DNA from 3 places in the Streptomyces sp. NPDC098781 genome. Region 2 is predicted to be linked to each of the others. Evidence: riboswitches for the same ligand, from Rfam matches in the RefSeq annotation. Region 2 holds a riboswitch; each other region holds the start of a gene.
The links. Region 2 has a riboswitch for thiamine pyrophosphate ahead of thiO (glycine oxidase ThiO). Riboswitches for the same ligand answer to the same signal wherever they lie in the genome.

Region 1 (6,891 bases), on a different contig from region 2:
TGCGGGCGAGCATGATCCACAGAAACCGCACAACCAGGACGAGGTCTACTTCGTCGTGAGCGGCCGGGCCCAGATCACCGTCGGCATGGAGACCACACACGTGGCGCGCGGCAGCGTGGTGTACGTCCCGGCCGGGGTCGCCCACAAGTTCCACCACATCAGCGAGGATCTGCGGGTGCTCGTGGTGTTCTCTCCGCCCGAGAGCTGACCTTTGGCCTCAGGGTTCCCTAGGGGATCGATCAGGGGAGGACAAGGGCTGCGAGGGCCCCGCCGGGGCACCTGCCCGTCCTAGCATCGAGTGCACGGAATCAGTAGATCCGAGTATCAGGACCCGGCACAGGACGGGCGGAGAGGTAAGGACGAGGGCGATGCGTGAGATCTTCGCGGGACTGCCGTGGTGGGTGAAGTGGGTCGCGGTGCCGGTCATCGCGCTGGTCGTGTTCGGTGGTCTGATAGCCAGCGTGGTCGGGTTCGTGATCGGACTGCTCTTCAAGTTGCTGGTCTTCGTGGCGCTGGTCGGTGGACTGATCTACGTCGTACGGAAGTTCATGTCGAGCTCTTCGTCACGCAGCGACTGGTGAGGGCCGTGGGGACCGGTGGGCGGTAACAGGAATCACCGGTTCCCTCGGGCGAGGGAAGTTTTCCGGACCAGGCGTCCGCGGGCGGCAGCGGGCCAATAGAGTCCGAAAATCGACGCGGGGACCGGCCCCGCGAGCGGCGTACACCCCCACCCGTGTTCCCCAGCACGGGCTGCCCCCCTCGCGCTTCGGGAGTGACCCTTGGCCACGGTTGACACCGCCCCCTCAGAATCCCACGCACCACCGGGACGGCCCCGCTCCTCCGTCGCCCAGGTGCCGCGGCAGGCCTCCGCGGAAGCCGCCGATCAGTCCGGCTCCGCGACGCTCATCGGATCCGTCCAGCGCGCGATGCGCCTGCTGGAATGCGTCGCCGAGCACGAGTGCGGCGCCCCCGCCAAACAACTCGCCCGCGAGACGGGCCTGGCGCTGCCCACCGCCTACCACCTCCTGCGCACCCTGGTGCACGAGGGCTATCTGCGCCGCGACAAAGGGCTGTTCTTCCTCGGTGAGGCGGCCGTACGGCTGAGCAGCAGCGGAGCCGAGCAGAAACGTCGCAGCACGGTGGTCGACGCACTCGCCCAATGCCGCGACGCGATCGGTGTCCCCGTGTACTACGCCCAGTACCGCGAGGGCGAGATCGAGGTCATCTGCGTCTCGGACACCCCCGGCAATCCGGCGGTCGAGGAATGGGCCGACTTCCGTGAGACCGGCCATGCGCACGCCATCGGGCAGTGTCTGCTGTCCCAGCTGGACGAGGACGCCCGACGCGATCACCTGGAGCGCCATCGCGTGCAGGCCATCACCCCGTACACGGTCCGAGACAGCCGCACGCTGCTCCGCCGGCTCGAACGGGTTCGCCGGATGGAACCGATGACCGAGCGTCAGGAATACGCACTGGGCACGGTGTGCGCCGCCATCCCGATCACGCTGGGCACCACGGCCGCGACGATGGCCATCTCCGTGCCCGTCGAACAGGCCGATCGGCTGCTGTCGGCGGCACGTCAGCTACAGGAGGAGGTCGGGCGGCTCCTGGGGTCACTGGCGATCTCTATCAGTATCTGAAAACTCACTCCTTGTGATCTCTCGTGTACGTTCAGCAAGATTCCACCAGGCTCGGGGTCCGGTCCCGGCCAGTCGAAGGCAACCGACGGGGTAGGCGATGCGCGAGTCCGTACAGGCAGAGGTCATGATGAGCTTTCTCGTCTCCGAGGAGCTCTCCTTCCGCATCCCGGTGGAGCTGCGCTACGAGACCTGTGATCCCTATGCGGTGCGCCTGACCTTTCACCTGCCCGGCGATGCCCCGGTGACCTGGGCCTTCGGCCGTGAGTTGCTGGTCGACGGGGTGGGCCGGCCGTGTGGTGAGGGAGATGTACGGGTGTCGCCGGCGGGTGCCGAGACGCTGGGCGACGTCCTGATCCGGCTTCAGGTCGGTGCGGACCAGGCGCTCTTCCGCTCCTCCGTGGCGCCCCTGGTGGCCTTCCTCGACCGCACGGACAAGCTCGTGCCGCTCGGACAGGAGGGCACGCTCGCCGACTTCGACGCCCACCTCGACGAGGCCCTGGACCGCATCCTCGCGGAGGAGCAGAGCGCCGGCTGAAGCGCTACGGCGCTGAGGGTGGCGTAACGCTTCAGCGCCGGTGTGCAAGGGGCGCACAGGGGCGCTTCCGCCCCTGCCGGGTGTGCTTCACGCTCCGCCGGACGGGCGGAGTCGGAGGTAGTGCCTCGGGACGTCTTCGGCGGTCGGCCTCTGTGAGCGCCGGCAGTCACCGCATGGCGTCTCGCCGCGTCACCGTCGCCGGGTCACGGCATGGGCTCTCACTACGTCACCGTCGCCGGGTCACGGCATGGGTTCTCACTACGTCCCCGCCCGCCGCGTCACGGAATAGGCTCTCGCCGTCGTCCCCGCCCGCCGCGTCACCGCTTGCGCCGTCGTCCCCGCCCGGCGCGCCCGGGGCCCGGCTGCGGGCCCGCCGCGACCGGCTGGGCCGCCACCGGCATCGCCCCCGTGTCCGGCCGGTCGGCCGACACCACCAGGGCCGCCAGGGCCGTGGTCACCGGCACCGACGCGACCAGTCCGATGGAGCCGACCAGGGTGCGCACGATCTCCTCCGCGACCAGCTCACTGTTGGCCACCGTGCCGACGCCGCTCTGCGCGATCGAGAAGAGCAGCAACAGGGGCAGCGCGGCGCCCGCGTAGGCGAGGACGAGCGTGTTGACGACGGACGCGATGTGGTCGCGGCCGATGCGGATACCGGCCCGATAGAGCCCGCGCCAGCCCATCGTGGGGTTGGCCTCGTGCAGTTCCCAGACGGCGGACGTCTGGGTCACCGTCACGTCGTCGAGGACACCGAGCGAACCGATGATGATGCCGGCGAGCAGCAGACCGCTCATGTCGATCGACGGGTACAGCCCGTGGATGAGGCCGGTGTTGTCGTCGGTGTTCCCGGTGAGCGCGGCCCAGTCGATGAACACCGAACCGAGGACGCCGATCAGCAGCAGCGAGATCAGCGTGCCGAGCACCGCGACCGAGGTACGGGCCGATAGGCCGTGGCACAGATAGAGGGCGATCAGCATGATGGCGCTCGATCCCACCACCGCCACGACCAGCGGGTTCGAACCCTGGAGGATCGCGGGCAGGATGAAGAGAGTGAGCACCATGAAGCTGATGGCCAGCGAGATCAGCGCCATGAGGCCCCGCAGCCGTCCGACGACCACGACGGCGAGTGCGAAGATCCCGGCGAGGACGGTCAACGGAACGCGCCGGTTCACGTCGGTGACCGAGTACTGAAGGTCCTTGGGCGCGGAGGGCTCGTAGGCGACCACGACCTCCTGGCCCTCGTGCAACTGCCGCGACTGGTCCGGCTGCACGATCTCGTTGAACGTACGGCCCTTGTCCTTGCCGGTGTCGACGCGGATCGTCGCCTTCTTGCAGGTGCCGCTCTCCTGTTGCGCGGCGGAGGAACCCTCGGCGGTTGAGGTGTCGCCGGTCGGAGGCACTGCCGCGCCGCCGCCCGCCTCCTTGCAGCTCAGCTCGACCACCTTGGTGACCGTGGCTTGCTGTGTCTGCCGGTCGAAGCCGACGCCGGTGCGTTCGTGCCCCGGGGCACCGCCCGGCCACAGCACCACGAGTCCCACCACCACCGCCGCCGCGAACGGGATCAGAACCGCAGCGATGACTTTGCGCAGATGCCGGGAGACAGGAGCGGCGGGACCGTGGGCGTGACCGTGTGAGTGCCCATCTCCGTGTCCGTGCCCATTCCCCTGCCCGGGGCCGCCACCGTCGCCACCGCCGCCATGCGGCCCGCCTGATCCGCCGCCGGAGCCTGGCCCGTGCCCATGGTCACCCCCGGCGTCGCGATCGGGCTGGTCACCCGGGCCCTGCCTCGCCGAGCCACCAGAGCCCGGCCCATAGCCCGACCCGTAGCCCCCTGAGCCACCCGGACCCGACCCATAACCGTCTGAGCCACCAGAGCCCGACCCATAGCCGTGCGGGCCACCCGAGCGCGGCCCGTAACTTTGCGGACCACCGGAGCCGGGTCCGCCCCCGGAGCCAGGTCCGCCCCCGTACCCCCTGCCAGCTCCGCCCCGGTGGTCCTGCATTCCTGCCGGCCGGGGAATGGGGCCGGTGCCCTGCTCGTCCCAGCCGTCGTTTCCACGCGCGCGATCGTCCTGGCCGCCACCCGCTGGGCCACGGCCGTAACTACCGCCGAATCCGCCTCCGGGGACCCCTGAACCCCGCCCATCCGCACGGCCGTTGCCCTGCACGGGTCCGTTCCCGGGGCCGCTGCGGGGGCCGTTTCCGGCGCCCGAACCGCGACGCGGCTCAGGCGGTGGGTACGGAGGTTCATGCGTCGTGGTCACCGACCGATCATCGCAAGAACGACTGGGGCCCCCTGTTCACCGCGCCCGAATTGACGCTAGCGTGGAGCCACCTTTGTACACGCGGGAGCTCGGAGCACCGGGCTGAGAGGGCGCTGACCTCCGTCCCAGCGATGTTTCACATGAAACATCACCCATCGCGAGTGATGTTTCACACGAAACGTCTGCGGACGGATACGGCTGCGTCGACCGCCGAACCTGTTACCGGGTAATGCCGGCGTAGGGAGTAGGTCTCATGACCATCAAGGACGCGCGCACGCCTGCCTCCAGCCAGGACGAACAGCCCATTCAGGGCGAAAAGTCCACGGAGGCCGGGAAGTCCATCGGCTGGCACAAGGCGTATGTCGAGGGCTCCCGCCCCGATCTGCGGGTGCCGGTCCGCCAGGTGCACCTCACCAACGGGCAGTCGGTCACGCTGTACGACACATCCGGCCCGTACACCGATCCGCTCACCGAGACCGACGTCCGCAGGGGGCTGCCCCCGTTGCGGGAGAACTGGATCATCACCCGCGGCGACACCGAGGAGTACGCGGGCCGTCCCGTCCGTCCGGAGGACGACGGGATCAAGCACACCTCGCCGCGTGGCGGCAATCTGCGCAACCTCGACGCCGTCTTCCCTGGGCGGCCCCGGCTGCCCCGCCGCGGCCGAGAAGGTCAGGCGGTCACACAGCTCGCCTATGCGCGCCGCGGCGAGATCACGCCCGAGATGGAGTTCGTGGCCATCCGGGAGAACGTTTCTCCCGAAGTGGTCCGTGAGGAGATCGCCGCGGGCCGGGCCGTGCTGCCCGCGAACGTCAACCACCCGGAGATCGAGCCGATGATCATCGGCAAGCGGTTCCTGGTGAAGGTCAACGCCAACATCGGCAACTCCGCGGTCACCTCCTCCATCGAGGAGGAGGTCGAGAAGATGACCTGGGCGACCCGTTGGGGCGCGGACACGGTCATGGACCTGTCGACCGGCCGCAACATCCACACCACCCGTGAGTGGGTGCTGCGCAACTCCCCCGTCCCGATCGGCACGGTGCCGCTCTACCAGGCCCTGGAGAAGGTCGACGGCAGGGCCGAGGAACTGACCTGGGAGATCTACAAGGACACGGTCATCGAGCAGGCCGAGCAGGGCGTGGACTACATGACGGTCCACGCGGGCGTGCGGCTGCCGTACGTACCGCTCACCGCCAACCGCAAGACCGGCATCGTCTCGCGCGGCGGCTCGATCATGGCGGCGTGGTGCCTGGCGCACCACAAGGAGTCGTTCCTGTACGAGAACTTCGAGGAACTCTGCGAGATCCTCGCCGCGTACGACGTCACGTACTCCCTGGGCGACGGCCTGCGGCCTGGTTCGATCGCGGACGCCAACGACGAGGCGCAGTTCGCGGAACTGCGGACTCTCGGGGAACTGAACCAGATCGCCAAGCGTTTCAACGTACAGACCATGATCGAGGGCCCGGGTCACGTCCCGATGCACAAGATCAAGGAGAACATCGACCTTCAGCAGGAGATCTGCGATGAAGCTCCGTTCTATACGCTCGGCCCGCTGACCACCGACGTCGCGCCCGCGTACGACCACATCACCTCGGGCATCGGTGCCGCGATGATCGCCTGGTGGGGCACGGCGATGCTCTGCTACGTCACTCCCAAGGAGCACTTGGGCCTGCCCAACCGTGACGACGTCAAGACCGGCGTCATCACCTACAAGATCGCCGCCCATGCCGCCGACCTCGCCAAGGGGCACCCCGGCGCGCAGGGCTGGGACGACGCGCTGTCCGACGCCCGCTTCGAGTTCCGGTGGGAGGACCAGTTCAACCTCGCCCTGGACCCGGACACGGCACGGGAGTTCCACGACGAGACGCTTCCGGCCGAGCCCGCGAAGACGGCTCACTTCTGCTCGATGTGCGGGCCGAAGTTCTGCTCGATGAAGATTAGCCAAAGCATCACAGAGCGGTTCGGCGGTACGGCGGCTGCGGGGGCGACGGCTGAAGAGGTCGCTGAGGGGATGCTCCAGAAGTCGAAGGAGTTCGCGCAGGCGGGCAACAGGGTTTACCTACCCCTCGCGGACTGAGAGGCGACTGGGTGGCTCCGATGGTGAGCGGAGCCACCCAGCCCTCGCTCGTTCTGGGCTTGTGCTGCTCTGCGAAGGACAGCAGGTCGGCTCGTTCTGAAATCCGGCTTGGTGCGTAGCGGTGAGCTCTCGTACGGTCGTGCGCGTGATGAGCATGGTCATTGGCGAGCCGCGCAGGCTCGGGGTTCCCGGACCTGAGGCGAGACTGAGGTTCGAGACGGAACTCCACGAACTGGGGGCGGCGCCGCGGCGGAGGCTGCTGGTGCTCGATGGGAAGCCCGCGTTCGAGCTCTCCATGTGGTGTGGGACGTGTCAGTTCCTGTTCCAGCGGCTCGAGGGTGCCAGCCAGACGCTGTCGTTGGAGGGCATGCGGGA
Region 2 (6,891 bases):
GCCGGCGCGGAGACCGCCCAGCCGGCCGAGAAGCCGCGGCGGAACGACAGCGTGACGTAGGTCTGACCGACAGCGAAGGCCGCCGCGCCCAGACCGATGACGATGACGGACGGGATCAGTACCCCGACCACGACGCCGAGGAAGCCGACGAATGCGAGCAGCCGCCAGCGCAACCGCGCCTTGTACTGCAACAGCACTTCGCCCAGCAGCCACAGCGCGACGATGCCGAACGCGATGTAGAGGACCGTCCAGCCCATGTACGCCCCTCTCCCAGTGGCCGCCTACGCAGTGTGACGTATATCAGGACGGCCGGTCTAGGCCTGCGGGGGTTGGTGCAGGCCCAGGTTCTCGTAGATTTCCAGCGTCGCCGTGGAGTTGTTGAGCGTGATGTAGTGCAGTCCTGGCACTCCTTCGGCCAGTAGCTGCGCGCAGAACTCCGTGGCGAACTCGATCCCCATGGAGCGTACAGCCGCGGGATCGTCCTTGGCTGTGAGGATCCGCTCTTTCAGGGCGGCCGGGAAGGCGGCGTTGGTGAGGGAGGGGATCCGCTCCAGCGACCGTACGCTGGTGATCGGCATGATCTCCGGGATGATCGGGGTGTCGCAGCCGGCGGCCGACACCCGGTCGCGCAGCCGCAGATAGTCCTCCGGTTCGAAGAACATCTGCGTGATCGCGTAGTCCGCGCCCGCCCGGCACTTGTCGACGAAGTGCGCGACGTCGGTGTCCCAGTCGTCGGAGCGCGGGTGCATCGCCGGGAAGGCGGCGACACCCACACAGAAGTCACCGGAGGCCTTGATCAGCTCGACGAGCTCGGCGGCGTAGCGGAGGCCCCGCGGGTGCCGCACCCAGTCGCCCAGCGGGTCGCCGGGCGGGTCGCCGCGCAGCGCCAGCATGTTGCGGATCCCGGCGTCGGCGTACTGGCCGATGATGTTGCGCAGGTCGGCAACCGAGTGGTCGACGGCGGTGAGGTGGGCGATCGGGGTGAGCGTGGTGTCCGAGGCGATGGCCTCGGTCGCCTTGACCGTGCCGGCACGGGTGGAACCGCCCGCCCCGTAGGTCACGGACACGAAGTCGGGTCCGACGGCCTCGACCCGGCGCAGAGCGTTCCACAGGTTCCGCTCGCCCTTCGGGGTCTTGGGGGCGTAGAACTCGAAGGAATACGTCGTCTTGCCGGTCGCGAGCATCTCGCGCACGGTACGAGCGTGGTCCGACCTGATGGATGCGGTGCCGAGGGCCATACTCGCAGGTTAGCCAGGGGGCCCCGGTCCCCCAACCGGACAACGGATATTTGCCTGATTTGTCGGACTGTTGTCCGCCCCTTGGACAAACAAGGGCGGAATTCAAGCCCAAGTCCACCGGAACTCGAGCGCGCGGACCACAGAGTGAGACGCGAGGGCGGGTTACCGCCGTGCGGCGTGGTCGTCCGCCCGGACCTACGCCTGCCGCAGCCGCTTGGCGAACTCCGCCGCGGCGGCGCCCGGGTCCGTGGCCTCCGTGATCGCCCGCACGACGACGACGCGGCGGGCGCCCGCCTCCAGCACCTGGTCGAGGTTGCCGAGGTCGATGCCGCCGATGGCGAACCAGGGGCGGTCCGTGCCGAGGGCGGCGGTGTGCCGGACCAGGTCGAGGCCGGGGGCGTGGCGGCCGGGCTTGGTGGGGGTGGGCCAGCAGGGGCCGGTGCAGAAGTAGTCCACGCCGTCCTGGGCGGCGGCCGCGTCGGCCTCGGTGTCGGCGTGTGTGGAGCGGCCGATCAGGATGTCGTCCCCGAGGATGGCGCGGGCGGCGGGGACCGGGAGGTCGCCCTGGCCCAGGTGCAGGACGTCGGCACCGGCGGCGTGCGCCACGTCGGCGCGGTCGTTGACCGCGAGGAGCTTGCCGTGCCGGGCGCAGGCGTCGGCGAAGACCTTGAGGTGCTCCAGCTCCTCGGCCGCCTCCATGCCCTTGTCCCGCAACTGCACGATGTCGACCCCGCCCGCCAGCACGGCGTCCAGGAACTCCACGAGGTCGCCCTGCCGCTCGCGGGCGTCCATGCAGAGGTAGAGCCGGGCGTCGGCGAGCTGACTGCGGACGCTGTCTGCGGTGACGGTGTCGGACATGCGGTGCCCCCTGTGGTCGGGTTGCCGGGCGGGTGGGTCGGGCGGGTGCCGGACGGAGGCACGGTAGCCGGAGCCGAGCGCGCGGACGGCACCTGCCGGCGGCTGCGGCGGTGCCGTCGTGGCGGTGGCGTACGGGTCGGGCCCAGGGCCCCGGCCACCTGTGCGGCGGCCGTTCGGTCACCCGCGCGGCCCGCCGGGCACTGTGCCTCGGCCTGCCCGGAAACCGGGCGCGCTGTACCGCGACCGCGGCCCGCGAGCCCGGCCCGTACGCCGGACGATGTTCGGATTCGCTGGTTCGGATCAGACGGCGAGCGCCTGGGCGCGGCGCTTCACCTCCGTGCCACGGTTCTCACTGAGGGCCTGCGCGGGGGTGCCGGGCAGGCTCTCGTCAGGGGTGAAGAGCCACTCCAGCATCTCTTCGTCCGTGAAGCCGTCGTCCCGCAGCAGCGTCAGGGTCCCGGACAGGCCCTTGACGACCTTGTCCCCGTCGATGAAGGCGGCAGGGACGTGCAGCGCGCGGTTCTCACCACGGCGTACGGCGATGAGCTGGCCCTCCTTGACCAGCTGCCGGACGCGCGTCACCTCGACGCCGAATTGTTCGGCGATGTCGGGCAGGGTGAGCCAGGCGGGGACGAGAGCATCGATCTTTGCGTCAATCTCGGTCACGGAACAAGCCTGCCATCTGCCACTGACAGTAGGAAGTCAGGCCGGTCCGCGAGGGCGGGGCTGTCGCCTCAACGCGCTACGCCTTCGCCGCCTTCAGCGGCCTCGCCGGGTCCGCCAGCAGCCGCGCGTCCATCGGCGTGCCCGACTCGATCAGCCGTCGCCCCTGGGCGAGATCCCTCGGCCGGCCCACCGCCAGGAGGGCGACGAGACGGTCGTCCCGCAGCCAGCAGACGCTCCACGCCGGGCCCGACGGGTCGCCGCGCCACAGGGTCGCGTCGGCGGCGGCGTGATGACCGGCGTACTGGACGAAGCGGCCGAACTGCTCGGACCAGAAGTACGGCACGGGGTCGTAGATCGCGGCGGTCTCGCCGAGGACGTTCGCGGCGACCGTGCGCGGGCCCTGGAGGGCGTTGTCCCAGTGGTGGACCAGCAGACGCTCGCCGTAGCGCCCCGAGGGGAAGGAGGCGCAGTCGCCGACCGCGTAGACGTCCGGCACGGAGGTGCGCAGGCGTTCGTCGGCGAGGACCTCGCCGTGCGCGCCGAGCTCGATTCCGGAGCCCGCCAGCCAGGCCGTGGCGGGCCGGGCCCCGATGCCGACCACTACGGCGCCCGCGGGCAGCCGTGAGCCGTCGTCCAGGACGACCGCGCCGGGCTCGACGCGCTCCACGCGCGTGCGCGTGCGCAGCCGGGTTCCGCTGTCCGAGTACCAGGTGGTCATCGGCGCGGCCACCTCGGCGGGCAGCGCGCCCGCGAGCGGCCGGTCGGCGGCCTCCACGACCGTCACCGCGCAGCCCGCCTCGCGCGCGGCCGTGGCGAACTCCGCGCCGATCCAGCCGGCCCCGACGACCACGATGTCGTGCTGTCGGGCGAGCACCGGCCGCAGCCGCTCGGCGTCGTCCAGGGTGCGCAGCAGATGCACGCCGGGGACCCCCTCCGCGCCCGGCAGCCGGATCGGTTCGGCGCCGGTGGCGAGCACCAGGACGTCGTACGGGACGGGCCCGGCCTCGGTGTCCAGTTCATGGTCGGCGGTGCGCACGCCCGCCACCTCGCGACCCAGGCGGAGGTCGATGCCGAGCGCCTCGAAGTCGACGTCGAAGGCGGAGCCCTCGGCCTTGCCGAGCAGTACGGCCTTGGACAGGGGCGGCCGGTCGTACGGCTGATGGGGCTCGGCGCCGATCAGCGTGATGGTGCCGGTGAAGCCCTGTTCGCGCAGGGCGACCGCCGTCTGCACACCGGCCATGCCAGCGCCGGCTACGACCACGGACCGCTGCGACTGCGTCGTCTGCTCGCTCACCTGATCACCATAGACAACTGACAATTTGTCAGTCAGGAGTCGTGCTCAGTGACCTGCTCCACAACGCTGGTGCCGCTGCCCGCCCGAGACTCCCACTCCCAGGTCTCCTCCAGCCGCACCCGGCCGTCGGCGAGCTCCACCACCGTCGACACACAGTGGCCGGACGCGGTCGTCCCGTCGCGCTTCAGCTGCACGTAACGGAAGTCCAGCCGGTCGCCTTCCCTCGCGCCCACCAGGTACCCGCGTACGACGTCGCCGCCCGCGTATTCGGCCCAGATCTCCCCGTCCTTCTCGTGGTAGGTGAACCGGGTGCGCGTACCCACCTGACCTGGGGCTTGGTCGGCGACAGGGGCGAGTACGAGACCGTCGAGCGAGCGGGCCATGACGACGAGCTCCCTTACAGAGGCGCGGAACCAAGAGCTAGGGTGGCCAACGTAAAGCACTCGCGGGAGCCCGGACGCACCGGGCTGAGAGGGAGGCTGGCGGCCTCCGACCGTACGAACCTGATCCGGGTCATGCCGGCGAAGGGAGGGGCTGGACGCCCATGTCGCCTACGTCCGACACAGCAGACGTCCTTGTCATCGGGGGCGGAGTCATCGGCCTTGTCACGGCCTGGCGGGCCGCACAGCGCGGCCTCGCCACGGCCGTCGTGGACCCCGAACCGGGCGGCGGGGCCGCACAGGTGGCGGCCGGGATGCTGGCCGCCGTCTCGGAGGTGCACCACGGCGAGCAGCCGCTGCTCGCCCTGAGCCTCGCCTCGGCCCGCCGTTACCCGGATTTCGCGGCCGAGCTGACCGATCTCACCGGCCACGGCCTCGGCTATCGCCGGTGCGGCACCCTCGCCATCGCGCTGGACGCCGACGACCGTGCCGACCTGCGCGAACTGCACGCGCTGCAACGGCAGTCGGGGCTGGAGGCCGAGTGGCTGTCCGGGCGGGAGTGCCGGCGCCTGGAGCCGATGCTCGCGCCGGGTGTGCGCGGCGGGCTGCGGATCGACGGGGACCACCAGATCGACCCACGGCGCCTCTCGCAGGCCCTGGTGACCGCGTGCGAGCTGGCCGGGGTGGTCTTCCACCGCTCGTGGGCCGAACGGCTGTCGGTGGTGCGGGAGCGGGCGGCCGGTGTCGTGCTGCGCGACGGCGCGACCGTGAGCGCGGGGCAGGTGGTCCTCGCGGCGGGCAGCCTGAGCGGTCGGCTCGCGGGCGTCCCGGACGGCGTGCTGCCGCCCGTGCGGCCCGTGAAGGGACAGGTGCTGCGGCTGTCCGTGCCCGAGCGGTACGCGCCGTTCCTGAGCCGCACCGTGCGGGCCGTGGTCCGCGGCAGCCATGTCTACCTGGTGCCTCGCGAGGACGGCGAACTCGTGGTCGGCGCGACCAGCGAGGAGCTGGGCTGGGACACGACGGTGACCGCGGGCGGGGTGTACGAGCTGCTGCGCGACGCCCATGAGCTGTTGCCGGGCATCAGCGAACTGCCGCTCACCGAGACGCGGGCGGGTCTGCGCCCCGGCTCCCCCGACAACGCGCCGCTGCTCGGCCCGACCGAGCTGGCGGGGCTGTCGCTGGCCACCGGGCACTACCGCAACGGTGTGCTGCTCACGCCGGTCACCGGGGACGCCATGGCGCACGTCCTGACCACCGGTGAACTCCCGGAGGAGGCCCGGCCGTTCACTCCCCGGCGCTTCGACGCCGCCGCACTCGTGGAGCAGCCCGCATGAGCGAGCAGATCACCATCGCCGTCAACGGCGAGCACCGGCGGATCGAGCCGGGCACCGTCCTGGACGCTCTCGTGCGCTCCCTCACCGCGGCGCCCTCCGGAGTCGCCGCCGCCCTGAACGAAACCGTCGTCCCGCGCGCGCAGTGGCCGTCGACGCCCCTCACCGAGGGCGATCGCGTCGAGGTCCTCACCGCCGTCCAAGGAGGCTGACCCATGGCCGACGATCCCTTTGTCATCGGCGACACGTCCTTCACGTCCCGACTGATCATGGGCACCGGCGGGGCGCCCAGCCTGGACGTCCTGGAGCGGGCGCTGGTCGCGTCCGGGACGGAGCTGACGACGGTCGCGATGCGCCGGGTGAACCCCTCGGTGCACGGGTCGGTGCTGTCCGTGCTGGAGAAGCTCGGGATCCGGGTGCTGCCCAACACCGCGGGGTGCTTCACCGCGGGCGAGGCCGTGCTGACCGCCCGCCTCGCGCGCGAGGCGCTCGGTACGGAACTGATCAAGCTGGAGGTCATCGCCGACGAGCGGACCCTGCTGCCGGACCCGATCGAGCTGCTGGACGCCGCCGAGACGCTGGTGGACGACGGGTTCACCGTGCTGCCGTACACCAATGACGATCCGGTGCTGGCGCGCAAACTGGAGGACGTCGGCTGCGCGGCGATCATGCCGCTGGGCTCTCCGATCGGTTCGGGGCTCGGCATCCGCAATCCGCACAACTTCCAGCTGATCACGGAGCACGCGCGCGTGCCGGTGATTCTGGACGCGGGTGCCGGTACGGCGTCGGACGCGGCGCTCGCGATGGAGCTGGGGTGCGCGGGTGTGATGCTCGCCTCGGCGGTGACGCGGGCGCAGGAGCCGGTGCTGATGGCCGACGCGATGCGGCACGCGGTGGAGGCGGGGCGGCTGGCGCACCGAGCGGGCCGGATTCCCCGGCGGCACTTCGCGGAGGCGTCGTCGCCGGTCGAGGGCATGGCACGGCTGGACCCGGAGCGCCCCGCATTCTGAACACGCGTTCGATGGAAAGCCTTCGGCCATGAGGCGTCCGTCACAGGTCCGCTTCAGTCCCGCCCCGATCCCGGCCGAACCGAGAGCCGTGTCAGTGTCGGCTCGTACACTCAC
Region 3 (6,891 bases), on a different contig from region 2:
CTCCGCGTCCACCTCGGGCGTGCCGTCCGTGGCATGGAGGTGGATGCTCGCGCCCGGCCGGCGCAGTTCCCTCGCCGGGTCGTCCGGCAGCGTCCGCTGGGCCCACTCCACGATCTGGAGCCACTCGTCGATCGCGTCGGCGGCGATGTCGGGCGCGACCTCGTACGGCAGTCCGGCGGCGAGGGTCGCGTCGGCGCGGTGGACGGTGAGTTCGTGTGTCATACGGCGGACCCAGAACCCGGCGTCGCGCACCCCGGCCCAGCCCCACACCTCGGCGTCCGGCCCCGCCTCCTTCAGGGTGCCGACGATCATCTCACCGGTCTCCGCCAGCCAGGCGTCGAGCGCCGCAGGGTCGCCCTCGCCCTCCGGTCCGGCGCCGAGCGGCACCCGCACCTCCGGGATCTCCTCCGGTGCCCGCGTCCGCACCATGAGCTCCACCCAGCGCAGGGCGCCGCCCGTGTGCCGCACCAGCTGTTCCAGCGACCAGTCCGGGCAGGTCGGCACGGTCGCCGACAGATCGGCACCGGACGTCACCACGGCCCTCAACAGGCCGACCTGGTGGGCGATCTCGTCGCAGTAGCGGTCGTGCGCGATCAGCGTCATGACCGGCACCCTATGCGCCCCGTGATCAGCCGAGCACGACAATTTCCGCCGCGTCGAACGCCACCCCGACCGTGCCCCCGACCTCCGGCGCATCCCGCAGCGCACAGGCCGCTTCCAGACGCGGCGCCTCCTCCGGCTGGAGATGCACGGCGACATGCGTCCCCTTGAACGTCCGCGCGGCAACCGTGCAGCGCAGCCCCTCATCAGGCGCGACGAGGCGGACCCCGGCCGGCCGCACGAGCAGCGTGCGCGTCCCCTGGGCGGCGTCCTCGCCGACGGGCAGCTTGCCCCAGGGGGTGTCCGCGGCCTCTCCGGCGACCGTGCCCTCGACCACGTTGTCGAAGCCGAGGAAGCGTGCCACGAACTCGTCCACCGGTCGCTGCCACACCTCGAGGGGCGTCCCGGTCTGGGCGATCCGGCCGTCCCGCATCACCACGACCCGGTCGGCCAGCGCGAAGGCCTCGCCCTGGTCGTGCGTCACGGCCAGCACGGTGGTGCCCAACCGCCCGAACAGCTCCCGCAGTTCGACGACGAGCCGCTCCCGCAGCGAGCGGTCGAGCTGGCCCAGCGGCTCGTCCAGCATCAGCAGCCGGGGCCGGGGCGCGAGCGCACGGGCCAGCGCCACCCGCTGCTGCTCCCCGCCGGACAGGGAGGCGACGGCTCGCCCGGCCGCGCCCGGCAGACCGACCAGGTCGAGCAACTCCCGTACCCGCTCGGCCTGTTCCGTCTTCGAGGCGCCGTGCATCCGGGCTCCGAAGGCCACGTTGCCGCCGACGTCACGCTGCGGGAAGAGCTGATGGTCCTGGAACATCAGCCCGACGCCCCGCTTGTGCGCGGGCACCGCGGCCTGGTCCCGTCCGTCCAGCGACACGCCTCCGGCGTCGAGGGGTTGCAGCCCCGCCACCGCCCGCAGCAGCGTCGACTTGCCGCTGCCGCTCGGCCCGAGCACGCACACGATCTCGTGCTCGGCGACATCGAGGTCGACGGCGTCGAGCACGGCCCGACCCCCGAAGCGTACGGTCGCACCCGCCAGGCTCAACAGCATCTAGAACTCCCCCGTTCTGTCCGTACGGAGCCGCTCCAGCACCAGCAGCGCCACCGCGCACACGATCATCAACACCGTCGAAAGGGCCATCGCCTGGCCGTAGTTGAGCTCCCCGGCCCGGCCCAGCAGTCGCGCCACCGCGACCGGTAGCGTCGGGTTGTCCGGCCGCGCGATGAACACCGTCGCCCCGAACTCCCCCAGCGACACGGCGAAGGCGAACCCGGCGGCGATCAGCAGCGCCCGCCGCACCATCGGCAGATCCACCTCACGCCAGACCCGCCAGGGCGAGGCCCCCAGCACCGACGCCGCCTCACGCAGCCGCTGGTCCACGGCCCGCAGCACCGGCAGCATGGTCCGTACCACGAAGGGCACCCCGACCAGCGCCTGGGCTAGCGGCACGAGGATCCACGAACTCCGGAGATCCAGCGGCGGCTCGTCCAGAGCGATCAGGAACCCGAACCCGACCGTCACCGCGGACACCCCGAGCGGCAGCATCAGCAGCGCGTCGAAGCCCCGTACGAACCGGCCCGCGTCCCGTCGGGTCAGCGCGGCGGCGGCGAGACCACCGATGAGCACGGCGATGAGCGTGGCGACGACCGCGTACTCCAGCGAGTTGCCGATCGCCTCGATCGGCGCGACAAGGAAGACGCCGCCGTCGGCACTGGTCAGCGCGCGGTAGTAGCCGAAGTCGGGGGCGTCGAGGGACCGCTGCACCAGCACGGCCAGCGGCAGCAGCAGGAGTACGGCGATGACGGCCAGGACACCGGCCAGCAGCGCCCACTGCCCCGCCCCGCGCGGCCGCCTCGCCGTCACCGACGCGTCCACCAGACGCAGGGCGCTCTCCCGCCGCCGTACCGTCCAGGCGTGCACGGCGAGGATCGCCGCCACCGCCAGGAACTGGATGATCGTCAGGACCGCGGCCGTGGACAGGTCGAAGATCTCGGAGGTCTGCCGGTAGATCTCCACCTCCAGGGTGGAGAAGGTCGGTCCGCCGAGGATCTGCACCACGCCGAAGGAGGTGAAGGTGAACAGGAAGACCATGAGCGCGGCGGCGGCCACGGCGGGCGCGAGGGCCGGGAGGGTGACCTGCCGCCAGGCTTTCAGCGGCGAGGCGCCCAGCATGCGCGCGGCCTCCTCCTGCCGAGGATCCAGCTGCGCCCAGAGCCCTCCCACCGTCCGTACGACGACGGCGTAGTTGAAGAAGACATGCGCGAGCAGGATGGCCCACACGGTGGTGTCGAGGCGTACGCCCCACAGCTCGTCGAGCAGCCCGCCGCGGCCGACGAGCGCGAGGAACGCCGTACCGACCACGACCGTCGGCAGCACGAAGGGCACGGTCACCACGGCCCGCAGGACCTGTTTGCCGGGGAAGTCGAAGCGGGCGAAGACATAGGCACCCGGCAGCGCGATCAGCAGGGTCAGCGCGGTGGAGGCGAGCGCCTGCCAGGTGGTGAACCACAGGACGTGCCGGATGTCGGACTGCCCGAGCACGTCCCACAGCCGCCCGAACCGCCACACCCCGTCGATGTTCAGACCGCGCGCGACGATCGCCGTGACGGGGTAGGCGAAGAAGACCGCGAAGAACGCGACGGGCACGGCGACGAGGCCGAGCCGCGCCGCCGCGCCCCTCTTGCGGGATGCCGAAGCCGGGGCCGCTACTTCAGTACGAGCGAGGTCCACGACTTGACCCAGTCGTCACGGTTGTCGGCGATCTTCGCCGGGTCCAGGGTCTCGGGGTTCTCGGCCTGCGGGCCGTACTTCGTGAACTCCTCGGGCACCTGGGCGGCTTCACGCACGGGGTAGACGAACATGTTCAGCGGCATGTCGTCCTGGAAGGTCTTGGTCAGCAGGAAGTCGAGGAGTGCCTTGCCGCCCTCGGTGTTCCCGGCGCCCGCGAGCAGTCCGGCGTACTCGACCTGCCGGAAGCAGGTACCGGTCGCGACACCCGTCGGCGCGGTGGCCGGCTTCGGATCGGCGTAGATCACCTCGGCGGGCGGCGAGGAGGCGTACGAGACGACGAGCGGACGGTCGCCCTTGGCCTTCTTGCCGCCGGCCGACCCGGAGAACTCCTCGTTGTACGCCTGCTCCCAGCCGTCGACCACCTTCACGCCGTTGGCCTTGAGCTTCTTCCAGTAGTCCTGCCAGCCTCCCCCACTCTCGGCTTCGCTCGAGCGGGAGGTGCCCCCATCGCCGTACCGGGCGGCGGTGCCCAGCAGGAAGCCGAGACCGGGCGAGGAGGTGGAGGCGTTCTCGGTGACGAGAAGGTCCTTGTACTCGGGCTTGACGAGATCGTCGAACGAGCTGGGCGGCGTCAGCTTGTGCTCGCTGAAGTACGCCTTGTCGTAGTTGACGCAGATGTCGCCGGTGTCGACGGGCGTGACCCGGTGCTGGTCCTGGTCGACCCGGTACTCGGGCAGGATCAGGTCGGCATCCTTGGCCTCGTACGACTGGAACAGCCCGTTGTCGAGGGCGCGGGAGAGCAGGGTGTTGTCGACGCCGAAGAAGACGTCGCCCTGCGGGTTGTCCTTGGTCAGGATCGCCTTGTTGACGGCCTGCCCGGCGTCGCCGTCCTGAAGGACCCTGACCTTGTAGCCGGACTGCTTCTCGAACGCGGCGAGGACGCTCTTCGAAACGGCCCACGAGTCATGGCTGACGAGCGTCACGGTCTTGCTCGTGGACGCGCCGTCGCCGCTGCCGGAGTCGGACGAACCGCACGCGGACAGCGTGACGAGGCCGAGCCCGACGACGAAGACCGTGGCCTTCCTGGTGATGCTCACTTGATTCCTCCTGGGGTTGACCAGGAAGAGACGCGGCCCTGCCCGAGAGCCCTCTTCGGCTCCCGGGCAGGGCGCAACAGCTTGAGTGATGACCGAACTTCCTACCCAGAATGACCTGGGCGAGGTTCAGAGGGTCTGCGGCCCGATTGCCGCACTCTCAGCGCTGTGGCGCTCCCCTGTCGGAATATGAAGATGTAGGTACGGGCGTACGCGCTCAGATTACCGCTCGGTGGCCGCGAGCTGGCCGCAGGCCCCGTCGATCTCCTGACCACGGGTGTCCCGGACCGTCACCGGTACACCATGCGCGGCGATCGCCTCGACGAACGCCTTCTCGTCCTCGGGGCGGGAGGCAGTCCACTTCGAGCCCGGAGTCGGATTCAGCGGAATCAGATTGACATGCACCGGCTTGCCCTTGAGCAGCCGCCCGAGCCGGTCACCACGCCAGGCCTGGTCGTTGATGTCCCGGATCAGGGCGTACTCGATGGACAGCCGACGGCCGCTCTTCTCGACGTACTCGAACCCGGCGTCCAGGACCTCGCGCACCTTCCACCGCGTGTTCACGGGGACGAGGGTGTCGCGCAGCTCGTCGTCGGGCGCGTGCAGCGAGATCGCGAGCCGGCACTTGAAGCCCTCGTCGGCGAACCGGTGGATCGCCGGGACCAGACCGACGGTCGAGACGGTGATCCCACGCTGCGAGAGCCCCAGCCCGTCGGGCTCGGGATCGGTGAGCCGGCGAATCGCGCCCACGACCCGGTTGTAGTTGGCGAGCGGCTCCCCCATCCCCATGAAGACGATGTTGGAAAGCCGAGCGGGCCCACCGGGCACGTCGCCGTCCCTGAGCGCCCGCATCCCGTCCACGATCTGGTGCACGATCTCGGCGGTGGACAGATTCCGGTCCAGCCCCGCCTGCCCCGTGGCACAGAACGGGCAGTTCATCCCGCACCCCGCCTGGGAGCTGATGCACATGGTCACCCGGTCCGGGTACCGCATCAGCACCGACTCCACGAGCGTCCCGTCGAACAGCCGCCACAGCGTCTTGCGCGTCTCACCCTGGTCGGTCGACAGATGCCGCACGACGGTCATCAGCTCCGGGAACAGCTCCTCCCGCAGCTTGGCCCGCGACCCGGCCGGGATGTCGGTCCACTGCTCGGGGTCGTGCGTGTACCGCGCGAAGTAGTGCTGCGACAGCTGCTTGGCACGAAACGGCTTCTCCCCGACAGCAGCGACGACGTCCTTACGCTCACCGGGCGTGAGATCAGCAAGGTGCCGCGGGGGCTTCTTGGCTCCGCGGGGGGCGACGAATGTGAGTTCTCCGGGTGCAGGCATAACCCGTCCAGTGTGGCAGATCAACTCCGGGGGCCCAGGCCAGAGCGGGGTGGGGGTGGTCACCTGTGGGTGCCGACTGTCAGCGTTGGGTGGCTTCGGACGGCCCAGGGACGGCCCGGAAGCGATCATCTGCATGGGGTTGGATGTCGATCAGCCTGCCCTAGGCGGATAGCCGCAAACAGTGACAAGAGAACACATAGAACGCAAATACACCTGCGGGAACTTCGCCCGCCTTCTGGCCCTCTGCGAGTTACTTCAATACACTAGCGGCGTGTCTGAATTGATCGGCTTCGCCCTAGGCGTTATCTCAGGATTGCTAACGAATATCATTTGGGTCCGAAGGGGACGCCTGAGGTCGCTAGCAGAAGGAATCAGGCAACCAAAATACGAACCACTAGGATTCACCCCGGCTGAAGTGGGTCTTTTCCCCTTAAATCGCTGGACGACCGCAAGGCCGTTACAGAGAAATCACCTACAGGTCTCAGTGACGGAGACGCGCCCACAGCAGCAGTGGTTCAACGAAAGCGAATGGCAACGAATCGCGGACGAGTTCCACCGCCGCTACACCGGAGATATCGGTTTCTTAACCGACGCCTCGATTGATCACCGGGAAAGCCGCGAGGGAGAGGACTTTCGATACACCATCACTCCATGCGACTATAGTGAACACTTGGCGACGGTCGAATATTTGCGACGTCACCCGGAGGCGCAATCCAGGATCCGCGCTAGCTTTGCAGATGGGGACATTATCGCCTTCGCCCGAACATCGCCACCGACGTCGATCAAAATCAATGTCGCCGTCCTCAATCTGGATAACGAGTTCCTCGCAGTGCAGCGCTCAGGCGCTGTCGACTTCAAGCGCGGCGTATGGACAGTCGGACCAAACGAGGGCATGAAACTTGCCAGGCACACAACACCGGGAGATCCACCGGAAGACTTCTTCGACTTAGGCGAACGCTGCTTGAGAGAGGAACTAAACCTCGAACCCGTGGATTACAGCGGAATCAACATTTCATGGGTAGGGTACGAGGTAAAAACGATTCAGTTTAAAGTCTATGCGCAAGTCCGGACACACCTCTCGAAGCGCGAGGTGAATGAACGGCTACTTTCTTCACACAGTCTTTTTGAAGCTCAAGATAC

Region 1: it holds a riboswitch for thiamine pyrophosphate, as region 2 does, so the genes downstream of both, thiC (phosphomethylpyrimidine synthase ThiC) here and thiO (glycine oxidase ThiO) in region 2, are expected to answer to the same signal.
Region 3: it holds a riboswitch for thiamine pyrophosphate, as region 2 does, so the genes downstream of both, ACIQWG_RS17245 (thiamine ABC transporter substrate binding subunit) here and thiO (glycine oxidase ThiO) in region 2, are expected to answer to the same signal.

What each region holds. Positions count from the first base shown of each region.
Region 1 covers NZ_JBIWAK010000005.1:108,398-115,288, reverse strand. Annotated here, with positions in the region: gene ACIQWG_RS21310 (cupin domain-containing protein) at 1-208, shown strand, start outside; gene ACIQWG_RS21305 (DUF5326 family protein) at 369-581, shown strand; gene ACIQWG_RS21300 (IclR family transcriptional regulator) at 780-1,640, shown strand; gene ACIQWG_RS21295 (SsgA family sporulation/cell division regulator) at 1,738-2,175, shown strand; gene ACIQWG_RS21290 (YibE/F family protein) at 2,493-4,178, opposite strand; TPP riboswitch at 4,511-4,700, shown strand; gene thiC (phosphomethylpyrimidine synthase ThiC) at 4,693-6,516, shown strand; gene ACIQWG_RS21280 (hypothetical protein) at 6,665-6,891, shown strand, end outside.
Region 2 covers NZ_JBIWAK010000002.1:435,828-442,718, forward strand. Annotated here, with positions in the region: gene ACIQWG_RS08040 (hypothetical protein) at 1-257, opposite strand, end outside; gene metF (methylenetetrahydrofolate reductase [NAD(P)H]) at 315-1,238, opposite strand; gene thiE (thiamine phosphate synthase) at 1,434-2,096, opposite strand; gene ACIQWG_RS08055 (Rv2175c family DNA-binding protein) at 2,397-2,762, opposite strand; gene ACIQWG_RS08060 (NAD(P)/FAD-dependent oxidoreductase) at 2,839-4,056, opposite strand; gene ACIQWG_RS08065 (hypothetical protein) at 4,089-4,439, opposite strand; TPP riboswitch at 4,492-4,603, shown strand; gene thiO (glycine oxidase ThiO) at 4,601-5,770, shown strand; gene thiS (sulfur carrier protein ThiS) at 5,767-5,979, shown strand; gene ACIQWG_RS08080 (thiazole synthase) at 5,983-6,777, shown strand.
Region 3 covers NZ_JBIWAK010000004.1:79,826-86,716, forward strand. Annotated here, with positions in the region: gene ACIQWG_RS17230 (maleylpyruvate isomerase family mycothiol-dependent enzyme) at 1-603, opposite strand, end outside; gene ACIQWG_RS17235 (ABC transporter ATP-binding protein) at 629-1,648, opposite strand; gene ACIQWG_RS17240 (ABC transporter permease) at 1,649-3,328, opposite strand; gene ACIQWG_RS17245 (thiamine ABC transporter substrate binding subunit) at 3,304-4,425, opposite strand; TPP riboswitch at 4,506-4,613, opposite strand; gene rlmN (23S rRNA (adenine(2503)-C(2))-methyltransferase RlmN) at 4,645-5,751, opposite strand; gene ACIQWG_RS17255 (hypothetical protein) at 6,023-6,891, shown strand, end outside.